Regions from separate parts of the Crenobacter sp. CS_VA4 genome, predicted to be linked through region 1. Evidence: predicted binding sites of a transcription regulator. Region 1 holds the regulator's gene; each other region holds the start of a gene.

Region 1 (2,200 bases):
GGGTGCTGGCGCCGCTCAGGGGCGAGCCACTGGCGTTCCGCGGCCGGCCGGAGTGGCTCGGCCGTTTGCGCAGCCGCTGATGGAGCAGGAATGAAAAAGGTTCTTCACGGAATTTAGGGAATTCGGGGAGGGATGCCGTAGGGCACGTTTCTGTGAATGGAGGCTTTGTCGGTCTCGCCCGACCGGCGAGGTACTTTCTTTTGCCTCACCAAAAGAAAGTACCCAAAGAAAAGGTGACCCTGCGACACCGGCCCGCTACGCGGGCTGCCCTGCGGGCGCCACGGCCAACGGGCGGCTGCGCAACTCGCGCCGACTATGTCGGCACTCGGACAGTGCTCGCCGACTACCCCCGTTGGCCGTGCCGTCCTCGGCGGCGTCGAAGGGGAATGGGTGACCGTAGGCGATATTCACGACATTGTTTGGTTTGAAAATCTGCGGGTAATTTAGCTCATAAACTGGCCGCCGGTTTTTTTTTAACCATTCAAATCCACATCCGCTGCAATCATCCTGCCCATCCCCTTTGCGCTGCCGAGCGATCGTCAAGCGGCCAGGTTTTAAGCCGCCGCTTGTTCGAGCGGGCGGACGTTAGCCGCCCGCGAGTTCGGCGGCGCCTGGCCGCTTGGCAGGCGCGAGGGAAGCCGAAGGCCAGTGCATTGGGGTCGCATTTTCTTTGGGTACTTTCTTTTGGCGAGACAAAAGAAAGTACCTCGCCAGTCGGGCGAGACCGACAAAGCCACAGTCCAAACTCGTATCCCCTAAACTCTGTGAAGAACCATAAAAAAGGCCGGTCGTGATGACCGGCTCTGTGCCGTTGAGCAGGTGGGGCTACAGCTCAGGCGCTGTGCGCCTGCGCGCAGCCGGATATTAATGCCTTCAGCGACTCCGGCTGATCGAGCTTGATGTGCTTGTGATCGACGCTGATCCACCCCTGTTGGGCGAATTTCGACAGGGTGCGGCTGACCGTTTCCAGCTTGAGTCCCAGGAAGCTGCCGATCTCCTCGCGGCTCATCCGCAGGATGAAGTCGTTGGCGGCGAAGCCGCGCGAGGCGAGCCGGCCCGACAGGTTGAGCAGGAAGGCGGCCAGGCGCTCCTCGGCCTTCATATTGCCGAGCAGCAGCATCACGTTCTGGTCGCGCACGATCTCGCGGCTCATCAGCCGGTAGAAGTGGTGCTGCAGGCTGGGGATCTCGCGGCCGAGGCTTTCCATCCGGTTGAACGGCAGCTCGCACACCTCGCTGTCTTCCAGTGCGATCGCGTCGCAGCCGTGCACGTTGGCCGAAATGCCGTCGAGCCCCATCAGCTCACCCGACATTTGGAAACCGGTGACCTGCTCGCGGCCGTCCTGGCTGGCGACGCTGGTCTTGAAGAAGCCGGTGCGCACCGCGAACAGCGAACGAAAGCCTTCGCCGCTGCGGAACAGGTAGTCACCGCGTTTCAGGCGCCGGCTTTGCCGGATCACCGCGTCCAGTTGCGCCAGCTCCTCGTGGTTCAGGCCGACCGGCAGGCACAGCTCCCGCAGGCTGCAGCTGGAGCAGGAGACCTTGAGCGAGTGGTGGTGCAGAGGTTGATCGTTCATGCCAGAAACCCGTGAATCTTTGATGGCTTGATGCGCATCAAAGCGAAAAAGCCGGTGTTGAGCAAAGGTTGCAGTCTACCGTAGGTCTTCTCAACCGGAGCAGCACATGACCACCACCCACCCGTATTCGCCCGAGCGACTGGAGTTCGACCGCGAGTTGATCGAAAAACTCGATGGTGCCGGGCCGCGCTATACCTCGTACCCGACGGCGGATCGCTTCGTGACCGATTTCAATGACGCCGATTATCGGCACTGGCTGAAACAACGCCGGATCGGCGCCAATCACAAAAAAATATCATTATATGCTCATCTACCATTCTGTAACACTGTCTGCTACTACTGCGGCTGCAACAAGATCATCACCAAGGACACTGCGCGCGCCGATACCTACCTCGATTACCTCGAGAAGGAACTGGCGCTGATCGGCGAGGCGCTCGGCCGTCGCGAGCGGCTGGCGCAGCTGCATTTTGGTGGGGGTACTCCTACTTTTCTGTCCGACGCGCAGCTCGCCCGGCTGATGGGGCTGTTGCACCGGCAGTTCGACTTCCTGCCCGAGGGCGAGTATTCGATCGAGATCGACCCGCGCAAGGTCAGTCGCGCCACGGTGTTCCACCTGGCGAGCCT
Region 2 (2,200 bases), on a different contig from region 1:
CCAATGCTGGGGAGCCGGAGTGGTCGGGGCTAACCGGCTACCTGGATCGCGCCGCGCTGGAGCGCAGCGTGCCGGACTTCAAGGAGCGCACCGTGTTCTGCTGCGGTCCTGGTCCGTATATGGCCGGCGTGCGTAAGCTGCTGGAAGAGTCCGGCTTTGACATGGCGCACTACCACGAAGAAAGCTTCAACTTCGGCGAGCTGACCGCAGCTACCGGCGTGGAACAGGCGTCGGCCTGCGAACACGCCAGTTGCGAATCGGCTAGTTTCAAGGTGCGCTTTAGCCGTACCGGCGACGAAATCACCGTCGCACCGGGCCAGACTGTGCTGGCGGCGGCGCAGGCCAGCGGGCTACGCCTGCCGGCCTCATGCTCGCAAGGCCTGTGCGGCACCTGCAAATCGAAGCTGGTGGAAGGACAGGTCGATATGCAGCACGGCGGCGGCATCCGCAAGCGCGAGATCGACCAGGGGATGTTCCTGCCTTGTTGCAGCAAGCCGCTGTCCGACCTGGTGGTGGATAGGTAACCGTCCAAAGGATCGTAGGATGCAATACCACCTTCTAGCGGTGGCGTTGCACCGTACAAGAAAGGAAACGGCACTGCCGTTTTCAGTGGCCCATAATGACTAGGATAGCCGCATGTCGATTTCCGACACCATCAGCGTTCACTAATGCTGCATTTTCAGTCAGTTTTTGCCCAAAAAAAGGCCGTCCGAGCTGCTCGGATGGCCTTTTTTTTATTCTTCGCACACCAATTTGGTGCATAGCTTTCGCATGTCGCTTTTCGGCAGTTTTTTGTCGTTATGCAATTGCTAAAGAGTAGATACTCTACCTATCGTAGGCCTTGATCTACATCAACTATTACAAGAATTCGATGCTGGGTCCCCAAAGCGCTTTTGCGACAGGTGACCGGCCTTACGGAAAACAGGTAGTGGGCGCGCGCAGCGGTATCGGGGCGCACCGACAAAGGAGAAAGTGATGCAGTCGGCCAAGATAGTTGTAAAGGACCTCTACAAGGTGTTCGGGGACAAAACCCAGGAAGCCATGAGGCAACTGAAATCCGGCCAGAGCAAAGAGAAAGTCTTTGCCAATACCGGACAGGTTGTCGGGGTCAACAATGTCTCGCTTTCTGTCGGAGAAGGGGAAATCTTCGTATTGATGGGGTTGTCAGGTTCCGGCAAATCCACCCTGATCCGCCTGATCAACCGCCTGATGGACCCGACCGACGGCAGCATCATTCTGGATGGTCAGGACATCACCAAGCTGTCTCAGAAAGAGCTGGTCAATCTGCGCCGGCGCGACATGAGCATGGTGTTCCAGAGCTTCGCGCTGATGCCGCACCGCACGGTGCTGGACAATGCCGCCTTTGGCCTCGAAATCGCCGGCGTGCCGCGCCAGCAACGCGAGAAGCGTGCGATGGAAGTGCTGGAGCAAGTGGGCCTGGCGCCGTTCGCCCGTAAACATCCGCATGAGTTGTCCGGCGGCATGCAGCAACGGGTCGGCCTGGTGCGCGCGCTGGCGGTGAACCCGTCGCTGATGCTGATGGATGAAGCCTTCTCCGCGCTGGACCCGCTCAAACGCTCCGAAATGCAAGACATCCTGCTACAACTGCAGCGCAAGGAACGCCGCACCATCTTCTTCGTATCGCACGATCTGGAAGAGGCGCTACGCATCGGCACCCGCATCGCCATTATGGAAGGCGGCCGCCTGGTGCAGGTGGGCACGCCGCAGGAGATCATCGAGAACCCGGCCGACGACTACGTGCGCGACTTCTTCAAGAGCGTGGACACCTCGCGCTATCTGCAGGCGAAAGACCTGCTCGATCCGGCCGCTGCGGCGGTGATGGTGGGCGAGCACAATCTGGACTCGGCACGCGCTAACGGCCATCCGTGGGTAGCCTGCTTGTCGAAAGATCACAAATGGCTGGGCCTGATGGGCGCGGAGGGCGCGCGCTACACCGGCCAGTTGATCAATGTGTCGCCGGTGAAGCCTGCCTCCTGTCTGCCGGATGTGCTCAACCGACTGCTCGGCCAAAGCGAGCCGCTGCCGGTGGCCGACGACGACGGACTCTACCTGGGCGTGATTACCGCGACCAGCGTGCTGTCCAAATTGTCCGCCAATCGCACCCACTAAGGCGTGTTTGGATCTTGAATTATTCCGGACCGCGCCAGACGCGCTGTCCTTAGCAGGAGAGTCTTGAAAT
Region 3 (2,200 bases), on a different contig from region 1:
GTGCCTGGCCGTTGATCATTTCGAAGCCGGCCGGGGTCTGCATCCACGAGTTGAGCGCGATGATCCAGAACGCCGACACGGTGGTGCCGCCGGCCACCAGCACGGTGGCGAGCGTGTGCACCCGGTTGCTGACGCGCTGTTGGCCGAACAGCATGATGCCGAGGAAGGTGGCCTCCAGAAAGAAGGCGGTCAGCACTTCGTAGGCGAGCAGGGGGCCGGCGATATTGCCGACGGTCTGCATATAGCCCGGCCAGTTGGTGCCGAACTGGAAGCTCATGGTGATGCCGGACACCACGCCCAGCGCGAAGGTCAGCGCGAACACCTTCACCCAGAATCCGTAGGCGTCCATCCAGGCTGCATCGCGGGTCTTGTTGTAGCGCAGCTTGAAGAACAGCAGCATCCAGCCCATCGCGATGCTGATGGTCGGGAACAGGATGTGAAAGGTGATATTGGCGCCGAACTGAATGCGCGCCAGTACCAGGGGATCGAGTTCCATCAGGCCTCCTCGCCGCCGTTGCGGCTTGTCTTCTTGGTGAGCGACTGGGTGAACTGCAGCACCTTGGTCACCTTCGAGCCGAGTTTCATCAGCCGCTGCAGCGTTTCCACGTCCAGGTTTTGGATATCGGAGAACCAGCTGGTCACCAGTTCGATCAGCAGGTACATCTCTTTCATGCGCGCCTGCGCGTGCAGTTCGGCGTCGCTGGCCGGCCGCTCCATCATCGCGCCGCGCAGCATGGTCAGCGTCGGCTCGACCTCGCGCTTCTTGCGCTCTTCGGCCAACGTTCGGAAGATTTCCCAGACGTCGTCCGGCGTCGAGAAGTACTCGCGACGATCGCCCGGGAAATGCTGCAGCTTCACCAGCCGCCAGGATTCGAGTTCTTTCAGCCCCATGCTGACGTTGGAGCGCGAGAAGCCCAGGCTTTCGGCGATTTCGTCGGCGTTGATCGGCTTTTCGGACACATAGAGCAGGGCGTAGATCTGCCCGACCGTGCGGTTGATGCCCCAGCGGCTGCCCATTTCACCGAAATGCAGCACGAAGGATTGGACGAGCGGAGGTGTGTTCATGATTTTCGCAATTTTCAGTAATTTCTGAAAGTTTGATAAATATCATAAGTTGTCGGTTTTGCGGGGTCAATGGGATGGGTGAAAAAGACTGGCGGGAGGGGGGAAGCGAGGCGTGTCGGGGCCTGATGCCGTTGGGATGGGCATGAAGACAGCAATCGGCTGGGCAAGGATGCACGCGGTCGCTGATGAAGCGCAGGGAGGATTAACGGGTGAAATAGAAGGGTGGCTGACGCGTCTTCGTAAGAAGAAACGCCGTCCGTGACTACGAAGGACGACCGGTGAAGGTTGGCCGAACGGCTAGGCACTGTCGAGCAGCTGCCGGCCCTTGTCGGTCAGCCACAGCCGGCGCCGCGCGCCGTCCTCGCGCAGCTCGATCAAGCCCGGCCCCGGCAGCGTCGGACTGTCGCCAAGCGCCGCCAAGAGCCGGAACAGCTCGCTCTGACCTAGGCCGAGCGTCTTGCAGGCGCGCGGCAGCGACACGCCGTCGTGTTCGGCCAACAGCGCGAGCAGGGCAAGGGCGTGGTCCTGATTCATGAGGCTGCGTGGTTCATCGGGCTGGTCGATTCATGCGACTCAGGCCGAGGCCGGGCTCAGGCGCACCGGGATCGACTTCGACGCCGGGGTGCGGGCCCTGTCGGCGAAGTTGGACAGCGGCACTAAGCCATTGGTCTCGGGGAAGTAGCTGGCGAGGCAGCCCTCGGGGATGTCGTATTCGACCAGCAGGAAGCGCCGCGCCACCCGCTCGCCGTCGTCCCACAACGAGGTCATGTCCACCCACTGGCCGGCCACCATGCCGAGCCGCGCCAGGTCCTGCTTGTTGATGAAGCAGACGCGGCGATGGCCGAACACGCCGCGGTAGCGGTCGTCCAGGCCATAGACGGTGGTGTTGTACTGGTCGTGGCTGCGCACCGTCATCAGATTGAACAGTGGGGCGCCATCCTTCGGCGCCGCGAAGCGCTGGCGATCCGGCAGCGGGTGGGCGATCAGCCGCGCGCGGGCGCCGGCGGTGCGCCAGCGCTGTTCGCGCGCCGCGTTGCCGAGGTAAAAGCCGCCCGGTACGTGTACCCGCGCGTTGAAGTCGGCGAAACCGTCGACCACCTCGGCGATCTTGTCACGAATGCGGTCGTAGTCCTCC
Region 4 (2,200 bases), on a different contig from region 1:
GCAGGAAGCCGATCACGGTGCCTTGCCGACTTCTTTCATCGATTCGGCGCGGCTGGAGAACACCGACGCGCCTTCGATGCCGATGAACACCCAGACGGTCACCAGCATCGAGCCCTTGACCTGGTCGATCACAGCACCGAGCGCCGGGCTGCCCCAGAAGTCGGTGTTGAAGGTCTTGATGTTGAACGCGAAGACCACGATCACGATGAACAGCGCCAGCGGCACCAGTTTGGCGATCGTGGTGATGGTGTTGATGAAGGTCGCCCCCTGCACGCCGCGCAGGATCAGCGTATGCAGGCCCCACAGCAGTAGCGAGGCGGCAATGATCGCCGGCAGCGTATTGCCCTCACCGAAGAACGACAGCGCACCGAACGCGCCGAGTGCGGAGAAGAATACCACCATATACGAGACGTTGCCGATCCACGCCGAGATCCAGTAACCCCAGGCCGAGTTGAAGCCGATGTAGTCGCCGAAACCGGCGCGCGCGTAACCGTAGACACCGCCTTCGATCTCCGGCTTGCGATTGGCCAGGTTCTGGAACACAAACGCCAAGGTCAGCATGCCGGCGAAGGTAATCGCCCAGGCGATGATGATGGAACCGGCGCCAGAGCTGGCGGCCATGTTCTGCGGCAGCGAGAAGATCCCGCCACCGATCATCGACCCCACCACCAGCGCGGTCAGCGCACCGAGCCTCAGCTTGGTGGTGCCAACGGCTTGCACTGCGCCGCCTGCTTGCACTTCCGTTTCAGAGGACATAGTCGATCTCCGATTAGCAAATCAAATTTGAAAACTGTTTTAATATTATTAAATTCTTATCAATTGACTCAATGATAAGCCCCTCTAATCGGGGCTTCCAGCAGCAGTCGGGACTTGTTTGACCTGGGTCAAGAACACCGGTGTCTCTCAGCTTGAGAGCCGTGCGACCTTGTTTTTAGAATATTTTCATAAACTCGTCCAGGGGTCGCACACTTAATTCAATTGGAATAATCACTTAAAAATCAATGAGTAAACATTCAAAATTGGAGCACCTTAAACGAAGCGCTTTCGACCATGGCAGAAAAAGCGGGATAAGGACGACCGCCCTACCCCGAACAGACATCAAGAGGAAAACCGCTGTTCTCCTCACCGCAGGCCATTATTCCGACGGCTGCGGCGCGCTGCGCACCTTGCGGATGAAGATCGTCACACAGGTGCCGACGACCGCCATGGTCAACACGATAGTGATCAGGCTGAGCAGTCCGACGTCCGAACTCAGCAGTTCTTTCCACAGTTCCATGTCCACCCTCCTGCGAATGCCAATCGACCCGTTCAGCATAATCACGGGCGACCGGCGGCCGTTTGACCCAGATCAAGCCGGTAGCGCGCGCAAAAAAACAGCCCCGCATGCGGGGCTGTTTTCAGGGGACCGGTCAACTTCGCTCAGGCGGGGTTGGCGCCCTTCATGTCCTTGGACAGGAAGAAGGCGTCGGAGAAGAACTCCTCCTCCGGCAGCGCGCGCGTGGTGGTGAAGCTCGTGTGCGCCGCCTCGACCATCACCGGCGCACCGCAGGCGTACACCTGGTAGCCGGACAGGTCGGCGAAGTCGTCGAGCACCGCCTGGTGGACGAAACCGGTACGGCCGATCCAGTTGTCTTCCGGCAGCGCCTCGGACAACACCGGGATGAAGCTGAAACCCTGCAGCTGCTGTTGCCAGGAGCCGGCCAGCTCGGCCTGGTACAGGTCGGCCTTGGTGCGGGCGCCCCAGTACATCACCATCGGGCGGTCGATGCCGCTGTAGATAGCGTGCTCGATGATGCCCTTGATCGGCGCGAAGCCGGTGCCGCTGGCGATGAAGATGATCGGCTTGTCCGAGTCCTCGCGCAGGAAGAAGGTGCCGAGCGGCCCCTTGAAGCGCATGATCTCGCGCTCCTTCATCGTGTTGAACACGTACTCGGAGAAGCTGCCGCCCGGCTGGTTGCGGATGTGCAGTTCGATGAAGGCGTCGTCGTGCGGCGCGTTGGCGATCGAGAAGCTGCGCTTCTTGCCGTCGCGCATCAGGATGTCGATGTACTGGCCGGCGCGGAACTGCAGCCGCTCGGACACAGGCAGCTTCAGCTTCAGGATCGCGACGTCGTGCACTTTCTCGATCTTCTCGACCCGGCACGGCAGCGTCTTGATCTGGATGTCGCCGACGCCGGTGAGTTCGCGCACTTCGATGGTC

Evidence for each region. The regulator FNR, encoded in region 1, switches genes on or off when oxygen is low (the NO sensors DNR and NnrR bind a similar motif). The targets are predictions, from matches to a motif close to TTGATNNNNATCAA.
Region 2: a site for FNR is predicted at 842-855, ahead of ACZ2IA_RS20495 (quaternary amine ABC transporter ATP-binding protein). Genes of this name have one in related genera too.
Region 3: a site for FNR is predicted at 1,098-1,111, ahead of ACZ2IA_RS02770 (GbsR/MarR family transcriptional regulator). Genes of this name have one in related genera too.
Region 4: a site for FNR is predicted at 1,339-1,352, ahead of ACZ2IA_RS15840 (DUF3149 domain-containing protein). Genes of this name have one in related genera too.

What each region holds. Positions count from the first base shown of each region.
Region 1 is NZ_JBVMAE010000003.1:186,261-188,460, reverse strand. It holds gene ACZ2IA_RS04375 (hypothetical protein) at 1-80, shown strand, start outside; gene fnr (fumarate/nitrate reduction transcriptional regulator Fnr) at 833-1,576, opposite strand; gene hemN (oxygen-independent coproporphyrinogen III oxidase) at 1,683-2,200, shown strand, end outside.
Region 2 is NZ_JBVMAE010000036.1:3,488-5,687, reverse strand. It holds gene ACZ2IA_RS20500 (FAD-binding oxidoreductase) at 1-524, shown strand, start outside; gene ACZ2IA_RS20495 (quaternary amine ABC transporter ATP-binding protein) at 976-2,130, shown strand; gene ACZ2IA_RS20490 (ABC transporter permease) at 2,199-2,200, shown strand, end outside.
Region 3 is NZ_JBVMAE010000002.1:197,687-199,886, reverse strand. It holds gene ACZ2IA_RS02775 (cytochrome ubiquinol oxidase subunit I) at 1-496, opposite strand, end outside; gene ACZ2IA_RS02770 (GbsR/MarR family transcriptional regulator) at 496-1,065, opposite strand; gene ACZ2IA_RS02765 (helix-turn-helix domain-containing protein) at 1,363-1,599, opposite strand; gene ACZ2IA_RS02760 (FdhF/YdeP family oxidoreductase) at 1,639-2,200, opposite strand, start outside.
Region 4 is NZ_JBVMAE010000017.1:24,447-26,646, forward strand. It holds partial or broken gene arcD (arginine-ornithine antiporter) at 1-756, opposite strand, end outside; gene ACZ2IA_RS15840 (DUF3149 domain-containing protein) at 1,136-1,276, opposite strand; gene ACZ2IA_RS15845 (CDP-6-deoxy-delta-3,4-glucoseen reductase) at 1,420-2,200, opposite strand, start outside.